4 regions of the Streptomyces sp. NPDC048718 genome follow, and region 3 is predicted to be linked to each of the others. Evidence: riboswitches for the same ligand, from Rfam matches in the RefSeq annotation. Region 3 holds a riboswitch; each other region holds the start of a gene.
The links. Region 3 has a riboswitch for cobalamin ahead of ACGFRB_RS08295 (ribonucleoside-diphosphate reductase subunit alpha). Riboswitches for the same ligand answer to the same signal wherever they lie in the genome.
Positions count from the first base shown of each region.

Region 1: it holds a riboswitch for cobalamin, as region 3 does, so the genes downstream of both, ACGFRB_RS32510 (cobalamin biosynthesis protein) here and ACGFRB_RS08295 (ribonucleoside-diphosphate reductase subunit alpha) in region 3, are expected to answer to the same signal.
Region 2: it holds a riboswitch for cobalamin, as region 3 does, so the genes downstream of both, ACGFRB_RS18215 (CbtB-domain containing protein) here and ACGFRB_RS08295 (ribonucleoside-diphosphate reductase subunit alpha) in region 3, are expected to answer to the same signal.
Region 4: it holds a riboswitch for cobalamin, as region 3 does, so the genes downstream of both, ACGFRB_RS24870 (ABC transporter substrate-binding protein) here and ACGFRB_RS08295 (ribonucleoside-diphosphate reductase subunit alpha) in region 3, are expected to answer to the same signal.

Region 1 is NZ_JBICVG010000027.1:36,699-44,153, reverse strand. It holds gene ACGFRB_RS32520 (putative cobaltochelatase) at 1-154, opposite strand, end outside; gene ACGFRB_RS32515 (cobyric acid synthase) at 291-1,889, opposite strand; gene ACGFRB_RS32510 (cobalamin biosynthesis protein) at 1,886-2,905, opposite strand; cobalamin riboswitch at 2,937-3,071, opposite strand; gene ACGFRB_RS32505 (hypothetical protein) at 3,224-3,445, opposite strand; gene ACGFRB_RS32500 (anion permease) at 3,464-4,753, opposite strand; gene ACGFRB_RS32495 (alpha/beta hydrolase) at 5,115-6,245, shown strand; gene ACGFRB_RS32490 (hypothetical protein) at 6,428-7,455, shown strand, end outside.
Region 2 is NZ_JBICVG010000008.1:341,641-349,095, forward strand. It holds gene ACGFRB_RS18195 (ATP-binding cassette domain-containing protein) at 1-950, opposite strand, end outside; gene ACGFRB_RS18200 (hypothetical protein) at 1,126-2,115, shown strand; gene ACGFRB_RS18205 (GntR family transcriptional regulator) at 2,118-2,474, shown strand; gene ACGFRB_RS18210 (histidine phosphatase family protein) at 2,498-3,055, opposite strand; cobalamin riboswitch at 3,113-3,295, shown strand; gene ACGFRB_RS18215 (CbtB-domain containing protein) at 3,331-3,564, shown strand; gene ACGFRB_RS18220 (CbtA family protein) at 3,673-4,479, shown strand; gene ACGFRB_RS18225 (50S ribosomal protein bL37) at 4,753-4,827, shown strand; gene cobM (precorrin-4 C(11)-methyltransferase) at 4,948-5,697, opposite strand; gene cbiE (precorrin-6y C5,15-methyltransferase (decarboxylating) subunit CbiE) at 5,694-6,899, opposite strand; gene ACGFRB_RS18240 (DUF6126 family protein) at 7,167-7,298, opposite strand.
Region 3 is NZ_JBICVG010000004.1:1,375-8,829, forward strand. It holds gene ACGFRB_RS08295 (ribonucleoside-diphosphate reductase subunit alpha) at 1-2,135, opposite strand, end outside; cobalamin riboswitch at 2,269-2,401, opposite strand; gene ACGFRB_RS08300 (GNAT family N-acetyltransferase) at 2,450-2,968, opposite strand; gene ACGFRB_RS08305 (hypothetical protein) at 3,012-3,620, opposite strand; gene mctP (monocarboxylate uptake permease MctP) at 3,725-5,347, opposite strand; gene ACGFRB_RS08315 (DUF3311 domain-containing protein) at 5,344-5,601, opposite strand; gene ACGFRB_RS08320 (GntR family transcriptional regulator) at 5,917-6,681, opposite strand; gene ACGFRB_RS08325 (extracellular solute-binding protein) at 6,967-7,455, shown strand, end outside.
Region 4 is NZ_JBICVG010000014.1:28,837-36,291, reverse strand. It holds gene ACGFRB_RS24880 (ABC transporter ATP-binding protein) at 1-707, opposite strand, end outside; gene ACGFRB_RS24875 (iron chelate uptake ABC transporter family permease subunit) at 704-1,717, opposite strand; gene ACGFRB_RS24870 (ABC transporter substrate-binding protein) at 1,795-2,856, opposite strand; cobalamin riboswitch at 2,924-3,127, opposite strand; gene ACGFRB_RS24865 (TerD family protein) at 3,291-3,875, shown strand; gene ACGFRB_RS24860 (enoyl-CoA hydratase-related protein) at 4,174-5,907, shown strand; gene ACGFRB_RS24855 (hydrogenase expression protein HypE) at 5,963-7,045, shown strand; gene ACGFRB_RS24850 (nickel-dependent hydrogenase large subunit) at 7,169-7,455, shown strand, end outside.

The DNA of each region.
Region 1 (7,455 bases), on a different contig from region 3:
GCGCCGCGAGACCGCGGACGACGGTGGACTTCGCCGTCCCCTTCTCGCCGCGGACGAGGACCCCGCCCACCGCGGGGCTGACGGCGTTCAGGAGCAGCGCGAGGCGCAGATCGTCCATGCCGACGACGGCGGTGAACGGGTAACGGGTACTCATCGGACGGTCGCTCCTTCGAGTCGTACGGAGGCAAGGACGGCGGCGCGCGGGGCGGACACGGCGCGCACGGCGCGAGAAGCGCTCGCGACGCGCGGGGCGTGCGAGGCGCGCAGGGCGCGTGCGGCGTACGGGGCGCTCACGGCGCACCCGGCGGCACGAACGGCAGCCCCTCCGGTACGCCCTTCTCGATCAGCCGGAGCAGCGCGTCCGTGTCGGCGTGCTCCTCGATCAGATCGCCGAGCCGGTCCAGCTGTTCCTCGCGCAGCGTGTCGAACGAGGTGTCCGGCGCCGGGACGAAACGCCGCCCGGCACTCGCCGCGACCTCGCGCAGGAACGCCCGGCGAAAGCCATCGCTCTCCAGCGAACCGTGCCAGTGCGTCCCCCACACCGCGCCCACCCGGCAGCCGTCCAGGAACGGCTCGCCGCCCCGTACGTCCGCCACGCCGTGATGGATCTCGTACCCCTCCACCCGCTCGCCGAGCGCCTCGCCGACCGGCCGCGCCAGCGTCTTCTCGCGCGCGAACCGGACGCGTACGGGCAGCAGACCGAGCCCGTCCACGACCCCGGCCCGCGACTCCACCTCGTCCTCGACGCGCTCCCCGAGCAGCTGGAAACCGCCGCAGATCCCGAGCACCGGCCGTCCCTCGGCGGCCCGCCGCGCGAGCCCCGCCGCGAGGCCGCGCTCCCGCAGCCAGGCCAGCGCCTTCACCGTGCCGCGAGTGCCCGGCACCACCACCAGGTCCGCGTCGGCCAGCTCCTCCGCCCGGTCCACGAACCGCACCACCACGCCCGGCTCCGCGGCGAGCGCGTCGACGTCCGTGAAGTTCGACATCAGCGGAACGGCACAGACCGCGACCCGCAGCACGTCCTCGCCGACCGGCGGCGCCACGACCGACTCGCGGACCGCGCCGCGCAGCGAGATCCGCAGCCCGTCCTCCTCGTCGATGCCGAGGCCGTGGGCGTACGGCAGCACGCCGAGCGTGGGGCGCCCGGTCAGCCCGTCCAGCATGGCGAGGCCCGGTTCGAGCAGCGACACGTCGCCGCGGAACTTGTTCACCAGATATCCGGCGACCAGCCGCTGGTCCTCTGGCGCGAGCAGCGCCGTCGTCCCGAAGAACTGGGCGAACACCCCGCCCCGGTCGATGTCGCCGACCACCACCACGGGCAGCCGCGCGGCCCGCGCGATCCCCATGTTGACGATGTCGCTGCGGCGCAGATTGATCTCCGCCGGACTGCCCGCGCCCTCGCAGATCACCGCGTCGTGGGTCCGCCGCAGCTCCTCCAACGCGGCGAACACCGGCTCGAACAGCTCCCGCCGGTGCCCCTCGGACACTTCGGACCCACTGGTCTGCCCGGCCCGCCCGGCCCGCCCGAAGAACCCGCGGGCGCTCATCTCGCCGACCGGCTTGCCCATCAGGACGACCTGGCTGGACCGGTCGCTGCCGGGCTTGAGCAGCACCGGGTTCATCAGCGCGGTCGGCTCGACCCGCGCGGCCCGCGCCTGCATCGCCTGGGCGCGGCCGATCTCGGCGCCGTCCCGGGTCACGAAGGAGTTCAGGGACATGTTCTGGCCCTTGAACGGCGCGACCTTCAGGCCCTGGCGGACCAGCCACCGGCAGATCCCCGCCGTGACGACGCTCTTGCCCGCGTCGGACGTGGTGCCCGCGACGAGCAGCCCGCCGCCCCGCGCTCCGCTCCGGCCCGCCGTGCCCTTCGTCGTACCGCCGCCCCTCACGCCGCACCCCCGCGCCGGCGCAGCGCGCCCGCGAGGAGCCGGCCGCCGGCACAGCCGGCCAGGGTCAGCCAGGTCACCCGGCGCGACAGCCGTACCGCCCGGTCGATGTCCGCGACCTCGACGGGCCGTCCCGCCGCGTTCAGCACCGGCCGGTGCTCGACCCGCCCGCCGTACGACAGGGTGCCGCCGAGCCGGACGCCGAGCGCCCCCGCGAACGCGGCCTCCACCGGGCCGGCGTTGGGGCTCGGATGCCGGGCGGCGTCCGCCCGCCAGGCCCGCAGCGCCCCGCGCGGATCGTCGCCCGCGACGGTGGCGAGGACGGCCGTCAGCCGGGCACCCGGCCAGCCCGCCACATCGTCGAGCCGGGCCGAGGCCCAGCCGAACCGGCGGTGGCGCGGGGACTTGTGGCCCACCATCGCGTCCAGCGTGTTGACCGCCCGGAACCCGAGCAGCCCCGGCACACCGGCGACCGCGCCCCAGAAGAGGGCGCCGACGACGGCGTCCGAGGTGTTCTCGGCGACCGACTCGACGACCGCGCGGGCCATCGCGGGCCCGTCCAGCGCCTGTGGGTCGCGCCCGACCAGATGCGGCATGCGCTCCCGGGCGACCCCCAGATCCCCGGCTTCGAGCGCCCCGCCGATGGCGCGCGCCTCGCGGCCCAGCGTCGTCCCGCCGACGACGGCCCACACGGAGGCGGCGGTCAGCGCGGCGGTGGCGGTGGCGCTGCCCCGTACCGCGCGGGTCGCGACGGCGCCGAGCGCCACGGCGGAGCCGGCGCACAGCGCGGTGTAGAGGGCGCCCCGGCCGCGGTGGTCCCGGTGCATCCGGTGCTCGACGGCGCCCGCCGCCCGGCCGAACGCGGCGACCGGATGACCGCGCCGGGGATCGCCCACGAGCAGATCGGCGGCGAGGCCGGCGGCCGCTCCGTACGCGAAGAGACGGGGAGAGCGGGTGCGGGAGGCCGCGGGAGAGGAGAAGCGGCGGGTTCGGGGTGTCCTGGAGCCGTTGCCGGGCATGGCACAGTGTCCTCACTCAGGGTCCGCGCCCTGGATCGACGTGATCGGCGGCGAGAGTTCCTGACTCCCGGCCGCGAGGACCGGTCACAGTGGCGGGACCGTGCCGGAATCACACCGGACTTCCTCCCCATGCCGCCGTAATGGCCCCGGCAGTCCACCACGCGGCCGGAAGGCCCGTCAACCCGCGCTTGACCTGCGCCTGGTCACTGTGCGCAGTGCCACGAACCCGCATACGCCGTCTGGGCGGCCCCACCCGGAGGTGGGGCCGCCCAGACGGCGTGGTGTGCGCGCGTGTTCGTGGTGCTCGTCGGTGTCCGGTCAGGCGACGATCAGGTAGATGCCGTAGGCCACGGCGGCCGCGCAGAGCGCGAAGCAGGCGTACGCGCCGGTACGGGCCAGAGTGGCCGAGCCGCCCGCGGCGGTGGCCCGCTCCTGCTTGGCGAGCGCGGCGACACCGAGGGTGAACAGGCCCACGAGGGCGACGGTGGTCACGAGGCTGACTCCGAAGACGGAGCCGAGAGCTGCCCAGTCGATCTTCATGTGCGTGCTTCCAGTTCCTTAGACCGCGGCGGCGGGAGCGGCCGGCGGGGCGGCCGGGTCCGTCGGGCCGGGGGAGGGGATGGTGGTCTTCAGGGCCTCGTCCTTGACGGCGGCGACGGAGCCGGCCGGCGGGGGCGGGGTGACGGCCGCGATGGCGGTGGTGACGACACCCGCCGGCTCGACGTCGGCAGCGGCCGGGGCGTCGAGGTCGTCGGCGGTCACGTTGTGCTGGTCGACCGGCTTGCGGCGGGACAGCGACCAGATCACTCCGGAGCCCGCGATCAGCAGGACGGCGACGGTGACGATGCCCCAGTCGCCCTGCTTGGTGAGGAACTCGGCGCCGGCGCCGACCAGGCCCGCGGCGGGCAGGGTCAGACCCCAGGCGGCGAACATCCGGGTGGCGGTCGACCAGCGGACGACACCGCCCTTGCGGCCGAGGCCCGCGCCCATCACGGCACCCGAGCAGGACTGGGTGGTGGAGAGGGAGAAGCCGAGGTGCGAGGAGGCCAGGATGACCGTCGCGGCGCTGGTCTGGGCGGCGAAGCCCTGCTGCGGCTGGAGGTCGGTGAGGCCCTTGCCCATGGTGCGGATGATGCGCCAGCCGCCGAGGTAGGTGCCGAGCGCGATCGCGACACCGGCGGAGGCGATGACCCAGACCGGCGGGTTGGAGCCGGGGACGAGGACGCCGTTGGCGACCAGGGCGAGGGTGATGATGCCCATCGTCTTCTGGGCGTCGTTGGTGCCGTGGGCGAGCGAGACGAGACCGGCGGAGGCGATCTGGCCGGCCCGGAAGCCCTTGGCCGTGGCCTTGGCCTCGGGGGCGGCGTTGATGCGGTACGTCAGCTTGGTGGCCACCATCGCGGCGAGGCCGGCGACGATCGGGGCGGCGACCGCGGGGAGCAGGACCTTGGTGACGATGGTCGAGCCGTTGACCGCGGACCAGCCGGCGGACATCACCGCGGCGCCGATGAGGCCGCCGAACAGCGCGTGCGAGGAGCTCGACGGAAGGCCGAGCAGCCAGGTCAGCAGATTCCACAGGATGGCGCCGACGAGCGCCGCGAAGATCACTTCGGTGCGGATGCCCTCTTCGTTGATGATGCCGCCGGAGATCGTCTTGGCGACCTCCACGGAGAGGAAGGCGCCGACGAGGTTCAGCACGGCGGACATGGCCACCGCCGTCTTGGGCTTGAGAGCACCGGTCGAGATGGTCGTCGCCATCGCGTTGGCGGTGTCGTGGAAACCGTTCGTGAAATCGAACACGAGAGCTGTCACGACCACAATGGCGAGCAGCAGCGTGATGTGTTCCATTTACCCAGGCAATCGTTTGACGTCAGTGGCGCGTCGAACCTAGGCAACCTGAGTGAACGGAAGGTGAACTGGGCCGGGCGCGGTGGTGTCCCGAACCGGGTTCGGAAGATTCCGGTTGTGCGCGATCCGTGTTCCGGACCGGACGGCGTCCACGATGCGGTCGCCCTGTAACCACGGGTCATCCGGGGCCTCCCAAGGGCCGAACCGGGGTGCGGCACTCCTCCCGTTCCCTCCCCGTATCACCCCCTGGACGCCCCTCGGTCGGCCTTCACTCGTACGAAGGACCCCGTCGGCGAGACCCTTGTCACTCGAACGAGAGCGTCCGATGGCAGGGTGCGCGGGCCCCGCCGACACTGGGAGCGTGCGCCCGGCTACAGCGGCGGCAGCGGCCGTCACCACAGTGCTCGGTCTCGGCGCGGCCGCGGTGGCGGCCGGCCGGTACGCCTGCGACGTCGCCCTCGGCGCGCCGCCCGGACGCCCCTTCCCCGGCGAACCACGGCTCACCGTCCATTCCGCCGACCCCGACCGGATCACCCTCACCCGCAGCCTGGCCACGCTGCGCCCCGGCACGTACGGCATCGACGGCGGCGACGGCCTGCACGCCGTCGTCGGCCCCGTCCTCGACCGGGTCCCGCACGCCGCCGACACCGTGGTGCGCCGCCTCGAACGGATCGAGTCCGGCATCCCCGCCGCCGGCGCCCGGGTCCGGCTCACCCCCCAGCTCCACCGAGGCACCCCCGAAACCGCCCTCGCCGTCGGCTACGAGGACGTCCAGATCCCCGGCGAACTCGGCCCCCTGCCCGCCTGGCTCGTCCCCGGCGCCCGCGGCACCTGGGTGATCGCCCTGCACGGGCTCGGCACCACCCGCGAGCACCCGCTCAATCTCGTCCCCTTCTTCCACCGCCGCCGCGTCCCCGTCCTCATTCCCGCCTACCGAGGCGACCCGGGCGCCCCGCCGTCCCCCGACGGACTCGCCCACCTCGGCGACTCCGAGTGGCGCGACGTCGACGCGGCCATCCGCTACGCCGTCCGCCGCGGCGCGGCCCAGGTCATCCTGCACGGCTTCGGCACCGGCGCCTCGATGGCCCTGTACGCCGCCGCGCACTCCGGCGTGCGTGGCCGGATCCGCGGGCTCGTCCTCGACTCCCCGGTCCTCGACTGGGAGGCCACCGTGCGCAACCTGGCCGCCGCCCACCGGGTCCCCGCCCCGCTCCTGCCGCTCGCCGTCCGCGCCGCCCAGGGCCGGACCGGCCCGCACGGCGACCGGCTGCGGGACGCCGCCGACCCCGGCGGCGCACGCGTCCCCACGCTCCTCTTCCACGGCCCGGACGACACCATCGCCCCCTGGGGCCCCTCGCGCCGGCTCGCCGAACTCCGCCCCGACCTCGTCACCCTCACCACGGTCCGCGACGCCCCGCACGCCGCGATGTGGAACGCCGACCCGGTCCGCTACGAGGAGGCGCTGCGCCGCTTCCTCACCCCCCTTGTCTAGGACCCACGCCCCCTCCTGCGGAGGCCGGCCGGTTCCCGATCTCGAACAGAGGGTCGTAGAACAGAGGTCGAAACGGGTCCGTACGGGGCTTTCGGGACCCTCCGGACACGAAACCGGGGCCAGGGCGGCGGCGTCTCCCCTTCCGATTGGGCTTTCGGGCGATCAGCGGGAAGACTGCCCCCGTGACGTCTCGAAAGCCCGATGAACCATTGGCGCGCAACTCCAGACTCCGACTCGTCCGTCCGCGGCCACTCGCCACCGCGCGGGGGGCCGTGACGAACCGGCGCACCCGCCCCGCGCCACGGCCGCCCGAGGGCACACCGCCCCGCGCCGTTCTGGCCCACCAGGCACGGACCCTGCTCGCGGACGCGGTGCGGCTCGCCCGCTGGGCCGCCGACGACCAGCGGGCGCGGACCGCGCCCCAGGACGGGGCGGCGGCCGCCGACGCCCTCGGCCTGACCCCGGCCGAGGTCCGGGCCTGCTGGGACCGGGCCCGCCTCGCCGGGCTGGTCGAACTGCACGACGGCACCGCCCGCCCGGGCTGGCGGCTGCATGCCTGGGACCGCGACGACACCGCCGTCCTGCGCGGCTGGGTCGCGCTCTTCGACGCCTGGTCGCTGGCGCACCCGGCGCCCGAGGCGGTGGCGCCCGGCGCCGTCGCCGAGGTCGTCGAGGCCGTCCCGCAGGCCCTCTCGCTGCTCCAGCTGTCCGCCGGGCCGGTCGCCGTGCCGGCCCTCCTGGACCTGCTGGGCCAGCGCGTCGACGAACTGCGCGAGGGGCGCTGCGAGGTCCCCGCCCCCGGTGTCGCGCCGGAGTCGATGGCCCCGGTTCCCGTCACCGAACGGGACCCGGCCGCCGTCGACGGGCTTCCCGCCCTGCTCGACTGGGCCCTCGAAGGCCTCGCGGCCGTCGGCGCCCTCACCCTCGGCGAGGGCGAAGGCGGCCGGCAGGCCACCCTCACCCCGCTCGGCAACTGGGCGGTCTGGGTCAAGCTGGAACAGATCTGCGTCGCCGCCCAGAGCCCGGCCGGCAACATCGAGCAGTCAGCCGAGGACATGCTCCGCGGCTGCGCTCGGCTCACCCCGGGACCGGCCCGCGACGAATACCGGGCCTGGCTCGCCGCCCGTACCCTCGCCGCCGCCATCGCCGAACTGATCACCGTCGCCCGCGGCGAGGACGCCCTGCTGCGCGGCCTCGCCTTCGAGGCGCT
Region 2 (7,455 bases), on a different contig from region 3:
AACGCACCGGCGCCGCTGAAGCCACGCGGTCCCTTGCGGGGGATGGCGGCAAGACGCCCGGTGTCGCGTTCGGCGAGTGCGGCTCCCCGTTCCCGTTCGGCGCGCCACTCCTCGTACTCCCGCTCCCGCCGCGCCCGGTCGGCGGCGCGGCCCGCGAGATAGCCGGGGTAGCCGTTGCCGTAGCGGCGCACCGTGCGGGTCTCGTGGTCGACTTCCAGGATCGCGGTGGTGACCCGGTCGAGGAAGGCGCGGTCGTGGGTGACGGCGACGACCGTGCCGCGGTGTCCGCGCAGCCGCTCCTCCAGCCAGGCCACGGCCTCGTCGTCGAGATCGTTGGTCGGCTCGTCGAGAAGGAGGAGTTCGGGGTCGGCGGCGAGGGTCGCGGCGAGGGCGAGCCGGGAGCGCAGACCGCCGGAGAGGGGGGCGAGCGGGCGGGCGCGGTCGAGGGGTTCGCGCGCGCCGAGCCGGCGCAACACGATATCGACCCGCCGGTCGGCGTCCACGCCGCCGCGCGCTTCGTAGGCGGCGGTCAGGGCGGCGTACGCGTCGAGGGCATCGGCCGTGACGTCGTCTTCGGCTGTGGCGAGAGCGGCCTCCGCCGCCCGGATGCGCGCCTCCAACTCCCGTATCTCACTGAGCGCGTGGTCGATCACGTCGCCGACGGTCGCGGCGCCGGGGTCGGCGGCGGCAGGCAGCTCCAAGGTCTGCGGGAGATAGCCGAGTCCGCCGGGGGACTCGACGGTGACGGTGCCGTGGACGGGTGTCTCGCGGCCCGCGAGCAGGCGCAACAGGGTGGACTTTCCGGCGCCGTTGTCCCCGACGACGCCGACGCGTTCGCCCGCGTGGAGAGAGAGGGAGACCCGGTCGAGGACGATCCGGTCGTGAACGTGCCGGTCGTCGTAGCGCTGGGTGACATCGGCGAGTTGGACGCGGAACAGAGCGACCTCCAGGGCTGGGCGACAGGGGTGTGCGGCGCATGAGACGCATGAGATGCGACGAGACGTCTCGTCTCATCACGCAGGACACCGTACGCCCACCCCCACTCCCCCACAAGGGGGAAACCCACCCGCACAACACCTACTTGTTCTAGTAGAGTGCTAACAACTAGAACCAAGGGAGGGTCTCGTGAACCGTCTCCGCGTGCTCGCCGCCGCGCCGTTCGCGCTCGTGCTCGCCGTCTATCTGTCACTCCTCGCCACCTGGTACGACCGCCTGCCGGACCCGCTGGCCACCCACTTCTCCGGGGCCGGCGATCGCCCCGACGGATTCACCGGACTCGGCGCCTACGCCGTCGGCAGCACGGTCGTGCTGCTCGCGTTCGGCGCCGGCTGGGTGCTGTGGGTGCGGCGCTTCTCGCTCTGGGGCGCCTGGGCCACGGCCGGGTTCACCGGCACGCTGGCCCCCCTGCTCCTCCGGGGCAATCTCGATGTCGCCGACGCGGCCGGGGCCGACTTCCCGTTCACCCTGGTCAGCCTCGGCACCGTCGCCGGCGCTCTCGCCGCGCTCGTGGGCCTCGGCCTGACCCGACTCGTCCCCAAGGACCCGGCCGCCGGGTCCGCCGACGCCCCGGCGGCGGACCGGATCGACCTGGGCACAGGCGAGGTGGCGGGCTGGTCGCGCGGCGTCGCCTCCCCCTTCCTGAGCCTGCTCGCTGTCGCCTTCATCGTCGCCGGGCTCGGCGCCCTCGCCCTTACTCCCTGGCCGTCCGCCCCGCTCGGCCTGCTCGGCCCGGTCATCGGTGTGCCCGGGCTCGCCCTGGCCCGGATCAGGGTGACGGTCGACCGGCGCGGCCTGACGGTCGTCTCCTCCGTGCTCCCCCGGCCCCGGATCCGTGTCCCGCTCTCCGACATCACCGCGGCGATCGCCCGCGACATCAACCCCGTAGCGGATTTCGGGGGTTGGGGCTACCGAGTCCGTCCGCACCGGACGGGCCTCGTGCTGCGCGGCGGCGAGGCGCTGGTCATACGGCGGCCGAGCGGCCGCGAGTTCGCCGTGACGGTGCCGGACGCCGGGACGGCGGCGGCGCTGCTCAACACCCTTCGCGAGCGCGCCGCTTCCGATCACGGGCCGACCGGCGGGCCGATGGGCCCGGCCGCTGACGACGAGAGGATCTGACCGTGCTCTTCAGGGTCGACCCCGCCTCCGCCGTCCCGCTCGGCGACCAGATCGCCGCCTGTGTCCGCGGCGCCCTCGCCGACGGCAGCGCCGAACCCGGTGAACGCCTGCCCGCCGCCCGCGAACTCGCCGATTCGCTGGGCGTCAACGTCCACACCGTGTTGCGCGGCTACCAGCGGCTGCGCGAGGAGGGACTGATCGAGCTGCGCCGAGGTCGTGGCGCCGTGATCATGCAGGGCGCCGAGGCTCCCGACCGCGCCCATCTCGTGGAGCGGCTGCGCGCCTTGGTCGGCGAGGCCCGCCGACTGGGCGTGACGGACGAGGAGTTCCTCGATCTCACGCGTACCAGCTTGAATTGACTGTGCGTCACCTTCGTGCGAAGTCAGGCCACTTGGGTGTCGAGTTGGAGATTCCACCGGCCGGCCCGGCCGGTGAGCGAGACGCGCGAGGCTGGGCGTACGTCCAGCCGCCAGAAGACCTCCTCCGGCGCGCCGAGCGCGTGGGCGATCGCCGCACGGATCACATCCGGCTCGACGACCGCCCACACCCGCGCCCCCGGGTCGTTCGCGGCCAGAGCGTCCATCCACTCGGCGACCCGGGCGCGCACCTGGCGCAGCGACTCGCCGCCGTGCGGCGCTGAGCCCGGGTCGCCGAGCCAGGCGGCCACGGCCTCCGGTTCGGCGGCGGCCACCTCGTCGAGCCGGCGTCCCCGCCAGCGCCCCATCGCGCACCCGGCGAGCGCCGGCACCTCCTCGTACCGCTCCAGACCGAACGCGGCGGCCGTCGCCCGGCACCGCCCGGACGGCGAACAGACCACCCGCGCCCTCGGCCCGACGCACAGCGGCTCCGCCCGCGTCTCCACCGGCCCCGCGTCGTCGAACCGGGCCTCGCGCAGCGCCTCGTTCATACCCGGGGCTATCAGAAAAAGCTGGACGGCCATGGTGATCCATCCCTCAACGTCCGGCTTCCCAGGTGCTCTTGGCGCACGGTGTCCGGCACGGTACGGTCGGTTGACATTTCCATAGAACGACGACGGCGAGACGGAAGTCCGGTGTGAATCCGGCACGGTCGCGCCACTGTGAGCCGCTCCCGGACCACGCGCCCGGTATGCCCCCTCCGGCATCCCGAACCGTGCGCCCGACGGCGGTGAGTCAGACCCGACGACCGTCGTCGCGCACCACCGTATGGGACGCGAGTTCCCGAGGAGGTTCCACCATGGCCGAGGCCATCGCGGCGTCCACCGCCGTTCCGTCCACCCCCGCCGTCACCGTTCCGGTGTCCCTGCCGCTCCGCTCCGTGCTGCCCTGGGCTCTGTTCGGCGGGCTGCTGTTGCTCGTCGCGCTCTACTTCGTCGGCGCCGAGCAGGGCGCGACGTCCGTGTTCGCGGGCAGCGACGTGCACGAGTGGGTGCACGACGGGCGTCATCTGCTCGGATTCCCCTGCCACTGACGGGACTTCACGCACATGTCGTCCTCGTCATCACCTTCGCCCCCCGCCCCTTCGACCTCTTCCGCCCCGTCTTCCGCCGACGGTGCGAAGAGCGGTGCCGGTACCCCGCTGGGCTCCCTCGTCGGGAAGCTACTGGCCCGCGGCATGCTCGCGGGCCTGCTCGCCGGACTGTTCGCCTTCGGTGTCGCCTATGTCGCCGGTGAGCCGTCCGTCGACGCCTCCATCGCCGTCGAGGAAGCGGCCTCCGCGCACGAACACACCGCCGCCCACACCCACGGGGGTGCGGGCCCGGCGGAAGCAGGCACTGAAAAGACGGACGAGGAGGAGATCGTCAGCCGTGACCTCCAGTCCACGGCGGGTCTCGCCACCGGCGTCCTCGTCTACGGTGTCGCCCTCGGCGGCATCACCTCCCTCGCGTTCTGCTTCGTGCTCGGCCGGGCCGGCCGCTTCGGCCCGAAGGCCACCGCCACGCTCGTCGCGGCGACGGCCTTCACGACGGTCACCCTGGTGCCGTTCCTGAAGTACCCGGCCACCCCGCCCGCCGTCGGCAATCCGGACACCATCGGGCAGCGCACCACGCTGTACTTCCTGATGATCCTGCTGAGCGTGCTACTCGGCATCGCCGCCGTCGTCGCGGGCCGCCGGCTCGCCCCGCGCCTCGGCAACTGGAACGCGACGGTCGTGGCGGGCGCGGGCTTCGTCGCCGCGACCGTGCTCGCCTGTGTGTTCCTGCCCGACAACGGGGACGCGGTCCAGCCGGACTTCCCCGCGGCGGTGCTGTGGGAGTTCCGGGTCGCGAGCCTCGGCGTCCAGGCGACGCTGTGGGTGGTGTTCGCGCTCGCGTTCGGCCTGCTCGCCGAACGGCTGCTGGCCTCGGTCGGCACCCGTACTCCGGCCCCGGCACCGGCGGCCTGATGGCTTGACGGCCTGATCGGCATCGGCACGACGGCCCCGGTCCCGTACCCCTTCACGGGTACGGGACCGGGGCCGTCGTGTCATATGCCGGGCCGCGACCGGCTGCGACCAGTCATATGCCGGCCCGACCAGCGCGCGGACGGTCATATGCCGGATCGCGACCGCCCCCCGCAGCCGACATGCGGACGCCATGCCCCGCACCTACGCTGGCCGGGGGTGGGCCGGGCGGTCCACCCCGCTCATCGTCCGTGGTCCCGACGCAGGGAGGACGCCATGTCGACGCGAGGCAACAAGCGCCGTGCGCGCAAGAAGAAGAAGGCCAACCACGGCAAGCGGCCCAATACCTGAGCCACGAGCCGGACACCCGGGCTCCCCTGGACTGGGCCCCCGGTGACCGCCCAGGCCCCGGATGTCAGGGGCCGGCGGCCAGGGGCCCGGTGCCAGGGATCAGGGGCCCGGTGCCAGGGATCAGCAGGTGTGGCGGTCCCGGGCCGGGTCGTACAGATGGCTGTCGCGGAACTCCGACGCGGCCAGCGTGCGCCCCACCAGAATCACGGCGGTCTTGGTGATCCCGGCCGCCTCCACCTGCTGCGCGATATCCGCGAGGGTGCCGCGCAGCACGATCTCGTCCGGCCGGCTGGCCATCGCGACGACGGCGGCGGGACAGTCCGCGCCATAGTGCGGCAGCAGCTCGGAGACGATCCGCTCGGCGTACCGCGCGCCCAGGTGCAGGACGAGCAGCGCACCGCTCCTGCCGAGGGTGGCCAGGTCCTCGCCCTCGGGCATGGGCGTGGCCTGCTGCGCGATCCGGGTGAGGACGACGGTCTGGCCGACGGTCGGCACGGTCAGTTCCCGCTTGAGCGCCGCCGCGGCGGCGGCGAAGGCCGGGACGCCGGGCACGACCTCGTACGGGATGCCCGCCGCGTCCAGGCGGCGCATCTGCTCGGCCATGGCGCTGAAGACGGACGGGTCGCCGGAGTGCAGCCGGGCCACGTCCAGGCCGGCCGCGTGGGCGGTGGCGATCTCGGCGACGATCTGGTCGAGGTCCATGCGCGCGGTGTCGACGAGCCGCGCGTCCGGCGGGCACTCGGCCAGCAGTTCGCGCGGCACGAGCGAGCCCGCGTACAGGCACACCCCGCACGCCGCGAGGGTGCGCGCGCCGCGCACGGTGATGAGGTCGGCGGCGCCGGGGCCCGCGCCGATGAAGTAGACGGTCATGCTGCGGGGGAACCCTTCGTTACGGACCACTGGGTGACGGGCATCGCCTGGCGCCAGCCGGTGAAGCCGCCGACCGGCACGGCCGCGGCGACCGCGAGCCGGACCAGTTCGCCGCCGAACCGCCGGTAGTGGTCGGCGAGCAGGGCCTCGGACTCCAGGGTGACGGTGTTGGCGACCAGCCGGCCGCCCGCCGGGAGCGCGTCCCAGCAGGCGTCGAGGAGGCCGGGGGCGGTGAGCCCGCCGCCGATGAAGATCGCGTCGGGGGCGGGCAGCCCGGCGAGGGAGGCGGGCGCGGGGCCGGTGACGACCTCCAGCGCCGGTACGCCGAGCGCCGCCGCGTTGCGCGCGATACGGGCGGCGCGCTCGGGCGACTTCTCGATCGTGATCGCGCGGCAGGAGCGGTGGGCCCGCATCCATTCGACGCCGATGGAGCCGGAGCCGCCGCCGACGTCCCAGAGGAGTTCGCCGGGGGCGGGCGCGAGAGCGGCGAGGGTGGCGGCCCGCACGTACCGCTTGGTGAGCTGCCCGTCGTGCTCGTACGCCTCGTCCGGCAGCCCCGGTACGGCGCCGAGCCGCAGCGCGTCCGGGTCGCGGACGCAGTCGAGGGCGAGGACGTGGAGCGCGTCCACGCGCGCGTACGGCCAGTCGGCGGCGGCGCCGTCGACGATCCGTTCGGTGGGCCCGCCGAGCTGCTCCAGGACCCGGATCCGGGTGCCGCCCCAGCCGCGCTCGCGCAGCAGCGCCGCGACCCGCGCCGGGCTCTCGGGCCCCTCGCCGAGCAGCAGCAGCCGGCGGCCGTCGTGCAGAGCGGCGGTGAGCGCGTCGAGGGGCCTGCCCACCAGGGAGATGGTCTCGGTGGCCTCCAGGGGCCAGCCGAGCCGGGCGCAGGCGTACGACACGGACGACGGGTGCGGCTGGATGTACAGCCGGTCGTGGCCGATCAGCTCGGTGAGGGTGCGGCCGATGCCGTGGAAGAACGGGTCGCCGCTGGCCAGGACCGCGATCCGGCGGCCCTCGCGCGCGTACCCCTCGATCAGCCCGGGGACGGCGGGGCGCAGCGGGCTCGGCCAGGGGACACGTTCGCCGGGGCAGGCGTCCTCGGGCAGCAGGTCGAGCTGGCGGGGGCCGCCGATCAGCACGTGGGCGGCGCACAGGATGCGGCGCGCGGCGGCGGCGAGCCCGGGCCAGCCGTCGGCGCCGATGCCGACGACGGCGACGGGTTCGGGGCGACGGGAGGCACGGAGCGCGCGGGCCGCGGGGGTGAGTGCGGGGGCCGAGGGTTCGGCCGCAGCCGTGGGTACGGGGGCCGTGGGGGTGGACGCGGGAGCCGTCACGGGCTTCACCGGGGGCGCGGCGTCCGGCGCCGGTATCTCAGCGTTCACATCCGCGACTCTACGTGAGCCCCCCGCGCGCCCGCAGTGCTCCTCCTCACTCCCGGGGGAGGCCATGTTCCAGCCCCCGGGCCCGCTCTACTTCGAGGCGTGGCCGCCGACCCAGAAGAGCAGCCCGATGAACCCCGCGAAGAGATGCGTGGCGAACACGTAGACGAAGACGCGGAGCATCACGCCCCGCTCCTTCCAGCGTTCCAGGTCCTGGGTCATTCCTTCAGGGTACGGCCGGGGCGGCCGGGGCGGCCGGGGCGGCCGGGGCGGCCGGGAACCGGGACGGCCGGGAACCGGGACGGCCGGGAATAGGGCCGAGGGGTGCGCCGTTGAGCGAGATGGTTTAAGGTTCAACCAAAAGCGGGAGCCGGGACGA
Region 3 (7,455 bases):
AACGGGGTACGGGCCGCCGCCATGTCGATCAGACCGCGCTGCGGGATCTCCCAGGCCGTCCGGTACAGCGCCCGCGTCTCGGCCGGCACCCAGGCGAAGTCCTGCACGGAGCCCGAGGACTCGCGCAGCGCCTCGCGGGTCTCGGCGTCCCAGACGCCCAGCCGCTTCAGCTCGTCCACCAGGTACGCGTTGACCTGGAGGAACTCACCCGACAGCGTCTCGCGCTTGAAGAGGTTGGAGACCTGCGGCTCGATGCACTCGTAGACACCGGCGATCGAGGCGATCGTCGCCGTCGGCGCGATCGCGAGCAGCAGGCTGTTGCGCATGCCGACCTCGGCGATCCGGGCCCGCAGCGCGGCCCAGCGCTCCGGCCAGGTCAGCTCCACGTCGTAGTGGTCGGGGTGCAGCACACCTCGCGCGGTGCGGGTCTTGTCCCAGGCGGGCAGCGGACCGTTGCGCTCGGCGAGGTCGGCGGACGCCTCGTACGCGGCGAGCATGATCCGCTCGGAGATCCGGGTGGACAGCGCCCGCGCCTCCGCCGAGTCGAACGGCAGCTTCAGCTGGAAGAAGACGTCCTGGAGACCCATGGCGCCCAGGCCCACCGGACGCCACCGGGAGTTGGAGCGCCCGGCCTGCTCGGTCGGGTAGAAGTTGATGTCGACGACCCGGTCGAGGAAGGTGACGGCGGTGCGGACGGTCGCGTCGAGACGCTCCCAGTCCAGTTCGCCGGTGGCCGTGTCGACGAAGGCGCCCAGGTTGACCGAGCCGAGGTTGCACACGGCGGTCTCGCCGTCGTCCGTGACCTCGATGATCTCGGTGCAGAGGTTCGAGGAGTGGACGACCGAGCCGGGCTCGGCGGTCTGGTTCGCGGTCCGGTTGGCGGCGTCCTTGAAGGTCATCCAGCCGTTGCCGGTCTGCGCGAGGGTACGCATCATCCGGCCGTACAGCTCGCGGGCCGGCAGCGTCTTGCGGGCCAGGCCCTTCGCCTCGGCCGCGACGTACGCGGCGTCGAACTCCGCGCCGTACAGGTCGACCAGCTCGGGCACGTCGGCCGGGGAGAACAGTGACCAGTCGGCGTCCGCGTTCACCCGGCGCATGAACTCGTCGGGGATCCAGTGCGCCAGGTTGAGGTTGTGGGTGCGCCGGGCGTCCTCGCCCGTGTTGTCGCGCAGCTCCAGGAACTCCTCGATGTCCGCGTGCCAGGTCTCCAGGTAGACCGCGGCGGCGCCCTTGCGCCGGCCGCCCTGGTTCACCGCGGCGACGGAGGCGTCCAGCGTCTTCAGGAACGGGACGATGCCGTTGGAGTGGCCGTTGGTGCCGCGGATCAGCGAGCCGCGGGCGCGGATGCGGGAGTACGCGAGACCGATGCCGCCCGCGTGCTTCGACAGGCGCGCGACCTGGTGGTAGCGGTCGTAGATGGAGTCCAGCTCGTCCTTCGGGGAGTCGAGGAGGTAGCAGGACGACATCTGCGGGTGGCGGGTGCCGGAGTTGAACAGCGTGGGGGAGGACGGCAGGTAGTCGAGCCGGCTCATCAGCCCGTACAGCGCCGCGACCTCCTCCAGCGCGCGCACGCTGTCGTCCTCGGCGAGACCGGCGGCGACCCGCAGCATGAAGTGCTGCGGCGTCTCGATCACCTTGCGGGTGATCGGGTGGCGCAGCAGGTAGCGGGAGTACAGGGTGCGCAGACCGAAGTACCCGAAGCGGTCGTCGCCGGCCGGGTCGATCGCGGCGTCGAGCCGGTCGGCGTGCAGGGCCACGAATTCCGCGGTCCGGTCGGCGATCAGACCCTCGCGGTGACCGGTGGCGACGGACTCGGAGAAGGAGACCGCGCCCTGTCCGGCCGCCTCCTCGGCGATGGTGAGCGTGAGCAGCCGGGCGGCGAGCCGCGAGTACGCGGGGTCCTCGGCGATCAGGCCGGCCGCCGCCTCGGTGGCGAGTTCGCGCAGCTCCGCCGTGTCCGAGCCGGGGTGCCGGCCGCGCAGCGCGGCGGCGGCGACCCGGCCGGGGTCGGTGTCGGTGAGGTCGGCGGTGAGGTCGGTCAGGATCCGCAGCAGCGCGGTTCCGGGGCCGTCGCTCTGGGCCGCGATCTCCTCGGAAGATACAGCCGAAGCCGGATCGGCGGGCGCGATGGTCACTGGGGGCTCTCCCTCGCTCGGCTCGTGGCCTGCACGGGGGATACGGGGACGAGCGGGGGCCGGGATACGCGCGGCGCGCCGCGTCCACCGGCCCACTCCGCGAGGCCCGGACGTCTGTGGCACCCGGAACGGACGGACCGGGTGCGCTGTCCACAGGTCTTCGGACTCCGGCCGCGCGAAAGAGCACGAACCATACCGTTGCGGGACAGTTCCGGATTTCCACCGGATTCCCCTGCGACGACAGCGAGGACGAGCATACATGTGGGGGGCGCCGCTTGCGGCACCCCCCACATGTTGTGTCCCGGCGTCAGGCCTCAGACCGTGTCCCGCAGCTCCAGACCGTAGGAGAGCAGGGTGAAGTCCACCCCGGGAACGGGCTGCCAGTCCCGCTCGGGGGCCCGGACGAAGCCGAGCCGGGCGTAGACCCGGTGCGCTTTGGTCATGGTCCGCTGAGTGGACAGGACGATCCGCGCGCAGCGGGGGACGGCCCGCGCGCGGTCCACGCACGCCCGCACCAGCGCCTCGCCGACGCCCCGGCCGCGGGCCGCGTGGTCGACGGCCAGCATCCGGAATTCGGCCTCGTCCGCGCGGGCGGTGTCCGCCCACTTCTCGCCCCCGGTGGTGAAGGTCACCCCTCCGAGGACCGTCTCCGCCGCGTCGACCGCGACGAGCACCTCCGCCTCGGCGGCGCGCCCGGCCACGTCGCGCAGCAGGTCCGTATAGCCGTCGGCCTCGCCGAACGCCAGGAAGCCGTCGTCGCGGTAGGCCCGTACGGTGATCTCGCCGAGGCGCTCGTAGTCCTCGGGGCGCGCTGCTCTGATCGTGAAGTCCATGGAGGCCAGTCTGTCGGGGGCAGAGGGCCGGCGCGGGAGAATTTCAGCCACCGACCCCCACGCTGTTGTCGGGCGCGCCGTCGCCCTCCGCGGGCAGATCGCCGCGCTGTACGGGTGCCCCGCCGCCCGCCGGCTTCTCGGGCAGCACGTCGTCGAGTTCGCGGGCGTCGGCCCGGTGCGCCCGCTCGGCGGCGGCACGCAGCCGGTCCTTGCCGACGGTGAGCGGGGCGCCGAGGGTGATCCGTACGCCGTCCTCGACGCGGATGTACGTGTGCTGTCCGTCGGACGTGCGGTACCAGCCGGGCTTCTCCGGCGCGCAGGGGGCGGACTTCGGGGAGGCGGCGCAGTCCTGGTCGGTGAAGGTGCCGCGATCGGCGCCGAGGGTGACCTGGGTGCCGTCCTTGGCGACGTACGTGGCCTGGAAGCCGTCGTCGCCCATGACGCCGACCGACTGGCGGGCGAGGGTGAAGCCCTCGATCTCCGTGACGTACACATGGTCCAGGGAGAGCTGCGCGTACCCGGCGCGCTCCTCCAGCTCGGCCTGGGAGGGGGCGCCGGCGATCACGCTGCCGCAGCCGGTGAGGGCCAGCGCCAGGGGCAGGGCCAAGGGCAGAAGCAGCGGGCGGCTGGTCAAAAACGTACGAGAGTTCATCCGTTCATACTCGCGGGAGAACGGGCGGGGCCGCCGGGCTTTCCCTCGGGAAGGCCCGGCGGCCCCGGAACTGCTCCGTGTCGCTGTCGCGGTCGGCCGAGGCGTCAGTGCCCGGCGCCGACCTTCGGCAGCTCGGTGACGACACCCTTGTCGCCGGCGTCCGCCGTGTAGTCCTCCGGCGAGGTCTCGTCGACCCCGTCCGGCGTCCCGACGGCGCGCAGCACCAGGGTGAGGACGACGGTGACGATCACGTTCAGGGTGAAGGCGGTGAGGCCGATGTAGCCGATCTCGCCGATGCCCGGGATCTCCGCCGACGAGCCGCCGAAGTGCTTCTGCGTGGGGCTCGCCACCCCGTATGCGGCGGCTGTGCCGTAGATCATGCCGACGCCCCAGCCGACGAGCAGCGCCCAGCGGTGGAACCAGCGGGTGAACAGGCCGCCGACCAGGGCCGGGAAGGTCTGCAGGATCCAGATGCCGCCCAGCAGCTGGAAGTTGATGGCGACGGTCTTGTCCATGGTGAGGACGAAGATCAGGGCGCCGACCTTCACCAGGAGCGAGACCAGCTTGGAGACCTTGGTCTCCTGCTCGGCGGTCGCGTTCGGCTTGATGAAGTCCTTGTAGATGTTGCGGGTGAAGAGGTTGGCCGCGGCGATCGACATGATCGCGGCCGGCACGAGCGCGCCGATGCCGATCGCGGCGAAGGCCACGCCCGCGAACCAGTCCGGGAACATGTCCTCGAAGAGCTGCGGGATGGCGAGCTGACCGTTGCTCACCTTCACCCCGGCCGCGATCGCCATGAAGCCGAGCAGCGCGAGCAGGCCCAGCATCAGCGAGTACAGCGGCAGGATGGTGGTGTTGCGGCGGATCACGTTGCGGCTCTTGGAGGAGAGCGTCGCGGTGATCGAGTGCGGGTACATGAACAGCGCGAGCGCCGAGCCGAGCGCCAGCGTGGCGTACGTCCACTGGCCCGCCTCGCCGGGGGCCAGCGTGCCGCGCGGCTTGCCGGTGGCGGGGTTGGTCGTGGCGAACGCCTCGCTCGACTTGGCGAAGATCTCGTCGAAGCCGCCCAGCTTGATCGGGATGTAGATGATCGCCACCGCGATGACGATGTAGATCAGGGTGTCCTTGACGAACGCGATCAGCGCGGGCGCCCGCAGACCGGACGAGTAGGTGTACGCGGCCAGCACGCCGAAGGCGATGAGCAGCGGCAGGTCCTTGACGAACCAGTTGGTGTTCTCGCCGCCGCCGACGCCCATCACGTCCAGGACGGCCTGGATGCCGACCAGCTGGAGCGCGATGTACGGCATGGTCGCGAGGATGCCGGTGACGGCGACCGCCAGCGACAGACCCCGGGAACCGAACCGTCCGCGCACGAAGTCCGAGGTGGTGACGTAGCCGTGCTTGTGGGAGACCGACCACAGGCGGGGCAGGAAGGTGAAGATCAGCGGGTAGACCAGGATGGTGTACGGCACGGCGAAGAAGCCGGCCGCGCCCGCCGCGTAGATGGCCGCCGGGACGGCGACGAAGGTGTACGCGGTGTAGAGGTCGCCGCCGAGCAGGAACCAGGTGATCCAGGTGCCGAACGAGCGACCGCCCAGACCCCATTCGTCGAGGCTGTTCTCGTTGGTGGGGCGGCGCCACTTGGCCGCCAGGAAGCCCATGACCGTGACGGCCAGGAAGAAGAAGATGAAGACGCCGAGCGCGACGCCGTTCACGCCGTCCTTCACTTCGCGTCACCCCCCTTGCGCGCACGCTGGTCGGACTGCCACAGCAGGTAGGCGATCACGGTGAGAGCCGTGGAGATGAGCACCCACAGCATCTGGTACCAGTAGAAGAACGGGATGCCGATGAAGGTGGGGTCCACCTTCGCGTAGGAGCCCACCCACAGCATCGCCACGAAGGGTGCGACGAGGAGGAGCCCGATCACCACCCTCAGGGGTGTGACGACTGGTGGTTTTCCTTGTTGCGTGGCTTGTGACATGGCCGTCCGTCCCCTTGGTGATCACCGCGTAATGGGTGGGAAATCTAGGGGACGGGCTCACCTCCGCGTAACCCTTTCCCGCATAACGGATGCGACTCGCCAGGGACTCGTTTTCGATTGAATCCGGCCATATCTGGTCATGATTGGCCTGGAGTAGACCAATTAGTGTCGCCAAATCTCAATATGTGGACCGGATGTGGCGAGAGCGCTTCCGGTGCGTGGCGTGAAAACGGCGAACGGCCACGCTCCGCAAGGGGGAGCGCGGCCGTTCGCCGCGGCAGGGGGAAAGCGGGAGAAAACGGGAGGGGTCGCGGGTCAGTCCAGCGGGCGCTGGAGGCGGGCGACGAACTTGTACCGGTCGCCCCGGTAGACCGAGCGCACCCACTCGACCGGCTCGCCCCGCCGGTCCACGGAGTGGCGGGAGAGCATCAGCATCGGCAGACCGACATCGGTGCCGAGCAGCCCGGCCTCGCGCGGGGTGGCCAGCGAGGTCTCGATGGTCTCCTCCGCCTCGGCCAGGTGCACGTCGTACACCTCGGCCAGGGCCGTGTAGAGCGAGGTGTACTTGACGAGGGAGCGGCGCAGCGCGGGGAAGCGCTTGGCCGAGAGGTGCGTCGTCTCGATCGCCATCGGCTCGCCGCTCGCGAGCCGCAGCCGCTCGATGCGCAGCACCCGGCCGCCGGGGGAGATGTCGAGCAGCCCGGCGAGGGTGTCGTCGGCCGTCACGTACCCGATGTCGAGGAGCTGGGAGGTGGGTTCGAGGCCCTGGGCGCGCATGTCCTCGGTGTACGAGGTGAGCTGGAGGGCCTGGGAGACCTTGGGCTTGGCCACGAAGGTGCCCTTGCCCTGGATGCGCTCAAGGCGGCCTTCGACGACCAGCTCCTGGAGGGCCTGGCGTACGGTGGTGCGCGAGGTGTCGAATTCGGCGGCCAGGGTGCGCTCGGGCGGCACCGGGGTGCCGGGCGGCAGGGTCTCCGTCATGTCGAGCAAGTGGCGCTTGAGGCGGTAGTACTTGGGTACGCGCGCGGTGCGGGTGGCGATCCCGCTGTCCGTCTCCGTACTGCCCGCGTCCGTGGCCATGGCCCGCCTTCCCGACTCCTGTGCTGCTGCCGTCACCGGCTCCTCCGTCTGTCGCGGCTCACATGGTGGCACGGACCGGTCGAGGGTCATCGCCCTCCCTCAGGTGTCGGTCCGATAACGGACGCGACTGCCCTTCTTATACACCCTTGACACCCCTAAAGGTCTAGGCCAAGCTCCGGGTACTGGTCTAAACCATTAAAGACCAGGTCCCGGCCCCACAGCTGTACTCGACGTACGTCTTCGCGTGGTGGGTCAGGGGGAGCAGGCATCCCTGAGGAGGGTGGCGTGAAGCGCAAGCTCATCGCGGCGATCGGTGTCGCGGGCATGATGGTCGGTATCGCGGCGTGTGGTGGCGGCGACGACAAGGGCGGTGCGAAGGCCGGCGGCGACGCCAAGGAGCTGACCGTCTGGCTGACGGTCGACGCCCAGAACAACTGGCCGGAGCTGGTCAAGGCCGCCGACGACACGGTGGCCAAGAAGCACCCGGGCATCAAGATCAAGCACGAGTACTACGGCTGGCCGGACAAGAACACCAAGCTCGACGCGGTGCTCGCGACCGACAAGGCCCCGGACGTTGTCGAGATGGGCAACTCCGAGATGATCAGCTACATGGCCAAGGGTGCCTTCGCCGAGGTCGACCCGTCGAAGTTCGAGAACTCCGACAAGTGGCTCGACGCCCTCAAGGACTCGGTCACCTACAACGGCAAGACCTACGGCGTCCCGTACTACGCCGGTGGCCGCGTGGGCACCTGGCGCAAGGACGTCGCCACCGAG
Region 4 (7,455 bases), on a different contig from region 3:
TCGGTGAGCACCTCCGCCGCCGGGCCGGCCGCCACCACCCGCCCCGCCCGCAGCACCACGAGGTGATCGCAGTACATCGCCGCCAGGTTCAGATCGTGCAGCGCGACGACGGTGGTCAGGTCCGGGCCCGGCTCCGAGACCAGTTCCAGCAGGTCCAGTTGGTGGCGTACGTCCAGATGGTTGGTGGGCTCGTCGAGCAGCAGCTCGCGCGGTTCCTGGGCGAGCGCCCGGGCGATCTGGACCCGCTGCCGCTCGCCGCCCGAGAGGGTGCGCCAGGTCCGGTCCGCCCGGTCGGCGAGTCCGGTACGGGCCAGCGCCGAGCGCACCGCCGTCTCGTCGGCCGCCGAAGGCGGCGCCCACGCCCGGCGGTGCGGGATCCGGCCGAGCCGTACCACCTCGGCCACCGTCAGATCGACCTGGGTGTCGGCGTGCTGCTCGACCGTGGCCAGGCGCCTGGCCACGGCGCGCCGGGACAGACCGCCCAGGGGATCGCCGTCGAGCGTGACGACCCCGGTGTCCGGGGCCAGGATCCCGGCGAGCAGCCGCAGCAGGGTGGACTTGCCCGAGCCGTTCGGGCCGAGCAGACCGGTGACCGTGCCCGGACGCGCCACGATGCTCACCCCGTCGACGACGAGGACACCGCCCGCCGAGCGCGCGACCCGGTCGGCCCGCAGCCCGCCCCGCCCGGCCGCCGCCACCCCGCTCACCGCCCGCCTCGCGCGTGCGTACGGGACAGGACGAGAACGAAGACCGGCACCCCGATCAGCGAGGTCACCACGCCGACCGGCACCTCCTGCGGGTCGAGTACGGTACGGGCCACGGTGTCGGCCCAGACCAGAAAGACCGCCCCGGCCACCGCCGTCAGCGGCAGCAGCCGGGCGTGCCCGGGACCGGTCAGCGCCCGGACCGCGTGCGGCAGGACCAGGCCGACGAAGCCGATCGCCCCCGCCGAGGAGACCAGCACGGCGGTGAGCAGCGCGGTCACCGACAGCAGGATCATCCGGGTCCGGGCCACCTGTACCCCGAGCGACGTCGCGGCGTCCTCGCCGAACGCGAGGGCGTCCAGCGTCCGTACGGATCCGCCGCACACCAGCAGGGCCGCCACCAGCGCCGCGCAGCCGGCGCCGGCATCGGTCCAGTCGGCGCCGGCGAGCGAGCCGAGCAGCCAGAACAGCACTCCGCGGGTGGTCTCCGCGTCGGCGGCGGTCATCACCACGAACGAGGTGAGCGCGGAGAACAGCTGCATCACGGCGACCCCGGCGAGCACGACCCGGTCCGTCCCGCCGCCGAGGACCCGGCCGAGCGACACGACCAGCGCGAACGAGCAGACCGCGCCGAGGAACGCGCCCCCGGTGACGGACAGCGCGCCCCCGCCGAGGCCGAGCACCACGACCGCGACCGCCCCGGTCGACGCGCCCGAGGAGACACCCAGGACGAACGGATCGGCGAGCGGATTGCGCAGCAGCGACTGCAGCACCGCGCCGCACACCGCGAGCCCGGCGCCGCACACGGCCGCGAGCAGGGTCCGGGGCAGCCGCAGGTTCCAGACGATGCCGTCCCGGATCGGGGTGAGTCCCGAGGAGCCGCCCGACAGGTGGGCGGTGACCACGGAGCGCACCTCGGCCACCCGGATGTCGGTGGGGCCGATGGTGAGGGCGACGGCGACCGACGCGCACAGCAGCGCGATCCCCGCCGCCCCGGCGACCGGTGACAGCAGCCGGGGCCGGGACCGGAACCACGTCCTGGGCCGGAACCACGTCCTGGGCCGGAACCACGTCCTGGGCCGGGACCGGGTCACTTCGCGAATCCGTACGTCCGCAGTGCGGCGGCCACCTTCTCGATGCTCTCGACGGTGCGCGGGGTGGGGTTCAGCGCCTGGCCGCCGAGGATCACGTACCGCTTCTTCCGTACCGCCGTCATGTTCCTGGTGACGGGGTGGGATTCCAGGAACTCGATCTTCTTTGCGGCGCTCTCGGCGGACTGCGCCTTGCGGGTCAGATCGGCGATCACCAGGACGTCCGGGTCCCGCTCGGCCACCGTCTCCCAGTTGATCTGAGGCCATTCCTCATGGGTGTCGTCGAAGACGTTGCGCACCCCGAGGGTCCGGCTGACGATCCCGGGCGCTCCGCAGCAGCCGGCCATGTACGGCCCCTGTGAGTCGGAGTACCAGTACAGGACGGAGGCGCGCCCGAAGCCCGCGCCCGCCGTCGCCTTCGTGACCCGGTCCCGCAGCTCGCCGACGAGTTCCCCGGCGCGCTCGGGCACCCCGAACACCCGGCCCAGGTCGCGTATCTCGCCGTACACGTCGTCCATCGTCAGCGGCCGGGTACGGACCCCGTCGCCGTCACCGCTGTTGTCCTTGCCGACGCAGTCGGAGGGGGAGAGATACGTGGGCACGCCGAGGGCGCCGAACCGCTCGCGGGGCGCCACGCCGCCCTTGCCCAGGGTGTAGAGGAACGAGGCGCTGACGAAGTCGGGTTCGGTGTCCAGCACCTTCTCGAAGGAGGGATAGCGCTCGGCGAGCCGGGGGACCTTGGCGTTCTCTTTCTCCAGGCCCTTGAGCACCGGGTCCGTCCAGGTGGCCGTGCCCACCATGCGGTCGGCGAGCCCGAGCGCCAGCAGGATCTCGGCCGAGCCCTGGTCGAGGGCGACGGCCCGGCTCGGCGGGCGGTCGATCGTGATCCGCTGTCCGCAGTTGTCGAGCGCCACCGGATAGCCGGAGGCGGCCCCCGCCCCCGCCGCCGAGGACGCGGGAGCCGGAGCGGCGGCCGGCGGCCTGCCGGCGCCGCAGCCGGTGAGGAGTACGGCACCGGCCAGAAGCGGCACGGCGAAACGGGCGGGGTGTGCGAGGGGCACGGGAGAGTCCTCTGTGTCCACGGCTCATGCGCGAAGCCTGTCGTACGGTGCTCCCCGGACCGCCTGTCAGGGCGCCGGGGCCGCCAGCAGGTCTTCGGACTCGGGTTCGTCCGGACGGAACGCCTTCCCAGGTCCGTCGGGACCCAGTGGCCGTGCTCCGCCCGTCACCCTTACCGCTGCGCGTCAGTTCCGGACTCCCACCGGATTCCCTGACCCGTGTACCTACGTTGTTCGTACGTACAAAGGTGCGACTGGCCTGGGCAAATTACCACAGGCTTGACAATCGACAGGGGGCCGCACCGGTGGTCCCCGGCCGTCGCCCGGCGCCGTCACCGGTGCCGATCGCGTATCAAAAGGGGCCCCTCCGTGGGGAACGGACGCGCGGTCAGGCACACTCTGCGGGGACTGGCCCCTTCGACTGAGGATGACCGCGCATGATCACGCTGACCAAGGAAGACGGCCCCGCGGACCTGGACGGGGTGACCCATCTGTCCATCGGTGTCTCCTGGGACCCCACCGCCGGCAGCTCCGGCGGCGTGCTGGGCCGGCTGCGCCGCAAGACCGGCACCGACCTCGACCTGATCGCCATCGCCATGCAGGGCGGCGACCCGGTCCGGCTCGCCGGGCTCGACTCGCTCGACCCGATGGGCAACGGTTCGCTGCTGCACAGCGGCGACAACCAGACCGGCCACGGCGACGGCGACGACGAGACGGTGACCGTCGAGTTCGCCAAGCTCCCGGCGCCCATCACGTCGATCGTGTTCGTCGCCGCCGCGTACAAGAAGGGCAGCTCCTTCCAGAAGGCCCGCAACATCAGCTTCAAGGTCTACGACGCGACCGGCGGCAGCTCCCAGCAGGTCGCCGACATCTGGCCCAGCCTGCTGACCCAGGACAACGCCTGCGCCGTGGCCAAGGCGACCAGGATAGGCGGCGTCTGGAAGCTCGAAGTGATCAACGAGACGGGCAAGATCAAGCAGGGCGACGAGCACGCCCTGATGCGCTTCGCGGTCAGCAAGTAGCCGGTCCCCAAGGCGGTGTACGGGCGAAGGCGAAGCCCCCGTGCACCGCCTCCGTACACCTGGCTCGCCCGGCACCCTGCGCGTCCTTTACGCGGGGCCCTCCGCGCGGCCCCGCTCCCACCGCGTCCGCCGGAGTGGCGAGCGGGCCGCCAAGTGGTCGGAAATCGCCTCCCGATCGAGTGAGCCGGGAGATGCGCCGCCGTCCGCGCCGCCCGGGATGTCCGACGATCGCCAGGGGTGTCCGGCACCCGCCTGCCGTCCGGTGCGGGGCCTTCCCCGACGATCCGGAAGGGCGGCCATGCGCGTTCTGCTCATCGCCAGCGGCTACAACTCCCTCACCCAGCGGGTCAGGGCCGAGCTGGGGGACCGCGGGCACGCCGTCTCCGTCGAGATCACCCCCGACGGGGACGCGGTACGGGCCGCCGTCGGACGGCACACGCCCGACCTGGTCCTCGCCCCCATGCTGAAGACCGTCGTGCCCCGCGACGTGTGGTCCGGCCGCCCCTGTCTGATCGTCCATCCGGGGCCGGTGGGCGACCGCGGACCGTCCTCGCTGGACCGGGCGATCCTCGAGGGCGCCACCGAGTGGGGCGTGACCGTCCTCCAGGCCGCCGAGGAGATGGACGCCGGCGATGTCTGGGCGACGGCCGGCTTTTGCGTCCCGGAGGCGGGCAAGAGCGACCTGTACCGCAACGAGCTGTCCGACGCGGCCATGACCGCCGTCCACCTCGCCGTCGAACGGTTCGCCGCCGGAGCCCGGCCGCGCCCGCAGACCGGGCCGGTGCGCACCCGTCCCTTCCTCCGCCAGGAGCAGCGCCGCATCTCCTGGGAGGAGGACACCGATACGGTCCTGCGCACCCTGCGCGCCGCCGACTCGCAACCCGGTGTGCCGGACGAACTGCTCGGAGCCGAATGGTTCCTGCACGGCGGCCACCCGGAGGACGGCCTGCGTGGCCGGCCCGGTGAACTGCTGGCGGCCCGCGGCGGCGCGGTCTGCCGCGCCACGGCGGACGGCGCCGTGTGGCTCCCCGAACTGCGCGCCCGCACCGGCCCCGGCGCGGCGCGGGCCTGCAAACTGCCCGCCACCTTGGCCCTCGCCCTCGCGGGCCGGCTGCCGGGGCTCCCCGAGCCGCCCCTGTCCCGCCGGGCGCCGACGTCACCGGATACGCCGACACCAGCGCCGGCGCCGGACCGGACCTGGTCCGACATCCGCTACCGCGAACAGGGCGCCGTCGGGGTGCTGTCCTTCTCCTTTCCCGGCGGCGCGATGAGCACCGGCCACTGCCGCCGCCTGCTGCGGGCGTACCGGACCGCCTGCCGCCGCCCCACCTCCGTCCTCGTCCTCGGCGGACAGCGCGACTTCTTCTCCAACGGCATCCACCTCCACGTGATCGAGGCGGCCGCCGACCCGGCCGCCGAGTCCTGGGCGAACATCAACGCCATGAACGACCTGGTCGAGGCCGTTCTCACGACGACCGACCGGCTCGTCGTCAGCGCGATCGGCGGCAACGCCGCGGCCGGCGGCGTGATGCTGGCGCTGGCCGCCGACGAGGTGTGGTGCAGGTCGGGGTCCGTACTCAACCCCCACTACCGGCGCATGGGCCTTTACGGGTCCGAGTACTGGACCCACACCCTGCCCCGCAAGGTGGGTCCGGCCATGGCGGAGCGCCTCACCCGCAGCGCCCGTCCCGTCTCGGCGTCCGCCGCCCGGATCGCGGGACTCGTCGACCGGGTCGTCGACTGCGCGCCGGGGGAGTTCTCCGCCGAGATCACCCGCTTGGCCGCCCGGCTGGCCACGCACCCGAGCGTCGCGCGCCGCGTGGCGGCGAAGAAGGCGGAGCACGAAGCCCGGGAGGCGTCCAACCCCCTGGCGGCCTGCCGGGAGCGGGAGCTCGGCCGTATGCGGGCGATCTTCGACGACCCCGCCGCGCCGTACCACGCGCTGCGCCGCGCGTTCGTCCGCAAGGAGGGTCCGGCCGCCGGATCGCCCGACGCCCGGGATGCGGACCTGGCCGGTGCGGCCGACCGTTGACTCGTACGCGGGGACATGAGGACGGTCCCCGTTCCCCCTCCGCAGGAGGCGACGCATGAGCACAAGCACGAAGACCCCGGCCGGTCACCAGGGCGCCGCCGCCGGCAGCGACGAGAAGCCGATCCACATCCTCTGGATCAACGCCGGGCTGAGCTGTGACGGCGACTCGGTGGCCCTGACCGCCGCCATGCAGCCGAGCATCGAGGAGATCGCCCTCGCCGGGCTGCCCGGACTGCCGAAGATCGCGGTCCACTGGCCGCTGATCGACTTCGAGTGCGGCCCGGTCGGCGGCGCGGATACGTTCATCGACTGGTTCTTCAAGGGGGAGCGGGGCGAGATCGACCCGTTCGTGCTGGTGATCGAGGGCTCGATCCCGAACGAGAAGATCAAACCGGAGGGCTACTGGTGCGGCTTCGGCACCGACCCGGAGACCGGCCAGCCCATCACCACCAGCGAGTGGATCGACCGGCTGGCCCCCAAGGCGCTCGCGGTCGTCGCGATCGGCACCTGTGCCACGTACGGCGGCATCCACGCCATGGCCGGCAACCCGACCGGCGCGATGGGCGTGCCGGACTACCTCGGATGGGACTGGAAGTCGCACGCCGGCATCCCCATCGTGTGCGTGCCCGGCTGCCCCATCCAGCCGGACAACTTCGCGGAGACCCTGACGTATCTGCTCTACCAGGCCGCGGGTTCGGCGCCGATGATCCCGCTGGACGACCGACTCCGCCCGACCTGGCTGTTCGGCGCGACGGTGCACGAGGGGTGCGACCGCGCGGGCTACTACGAGCAGGGCCAGTTCGCCGAAACCTACGACTCGCCCAAGTGCCTGGTCCGGATGGGCTGCTGGGGGCCGGTCGTGAAGTGCAACGTCCCCAAGCGCGGCTGGATGAACGGCATCGGCGGCTGTCCGAACGTCGGCGGCATCTGCATCGCCTGCACGATGCCGGGATTCCCGGACAAGTTCATGCCGTTCATGGACGAACCGCCCGGAGGCAAGGTCTCCAGCACCGCCAGCCGCGTGTACGGCTCCGTGATCCGCAAGCTGCGGGACATCACCGGCGAGACCGTGGACCGCGAGCCGAAGTGGCGGCACCCGGGCGACCGGATCACCACCGGATACCAGCCGCCGTGGTGACCGGGGCCGACCGCCCCGACACCCCAGCACCCCGAACCCCCCCCACACCCCGACCCCCCGCACCCCCTCATCAATCTCACTGTTCGTGAAAGCGCACCACCGACGAAGGGCACCGTACACACCATGGCACCGGCGAAGACGACAGGGGACGGCAGCGGCCTGGTGGAGATGGCCTGGGACCCCATCACCCGGATCGTGGGCAGTCTCGGCATCCACACCAAGATCGATTTCAAGCAGAAGCGTGTGGCCGAGTGCTACAGCACGTCGTCCGTCTTCCGGGGCTACAGCGTCTTCATGCGCGGCAAGGACCCGCGCGACGCGCACTTCATCACCAGCCGCATCTGCGGCATCTGCGGCGACAACCACGCCACGTGCTCCGTGTACGCGCAGAACATGGCGTACGGAGTGAA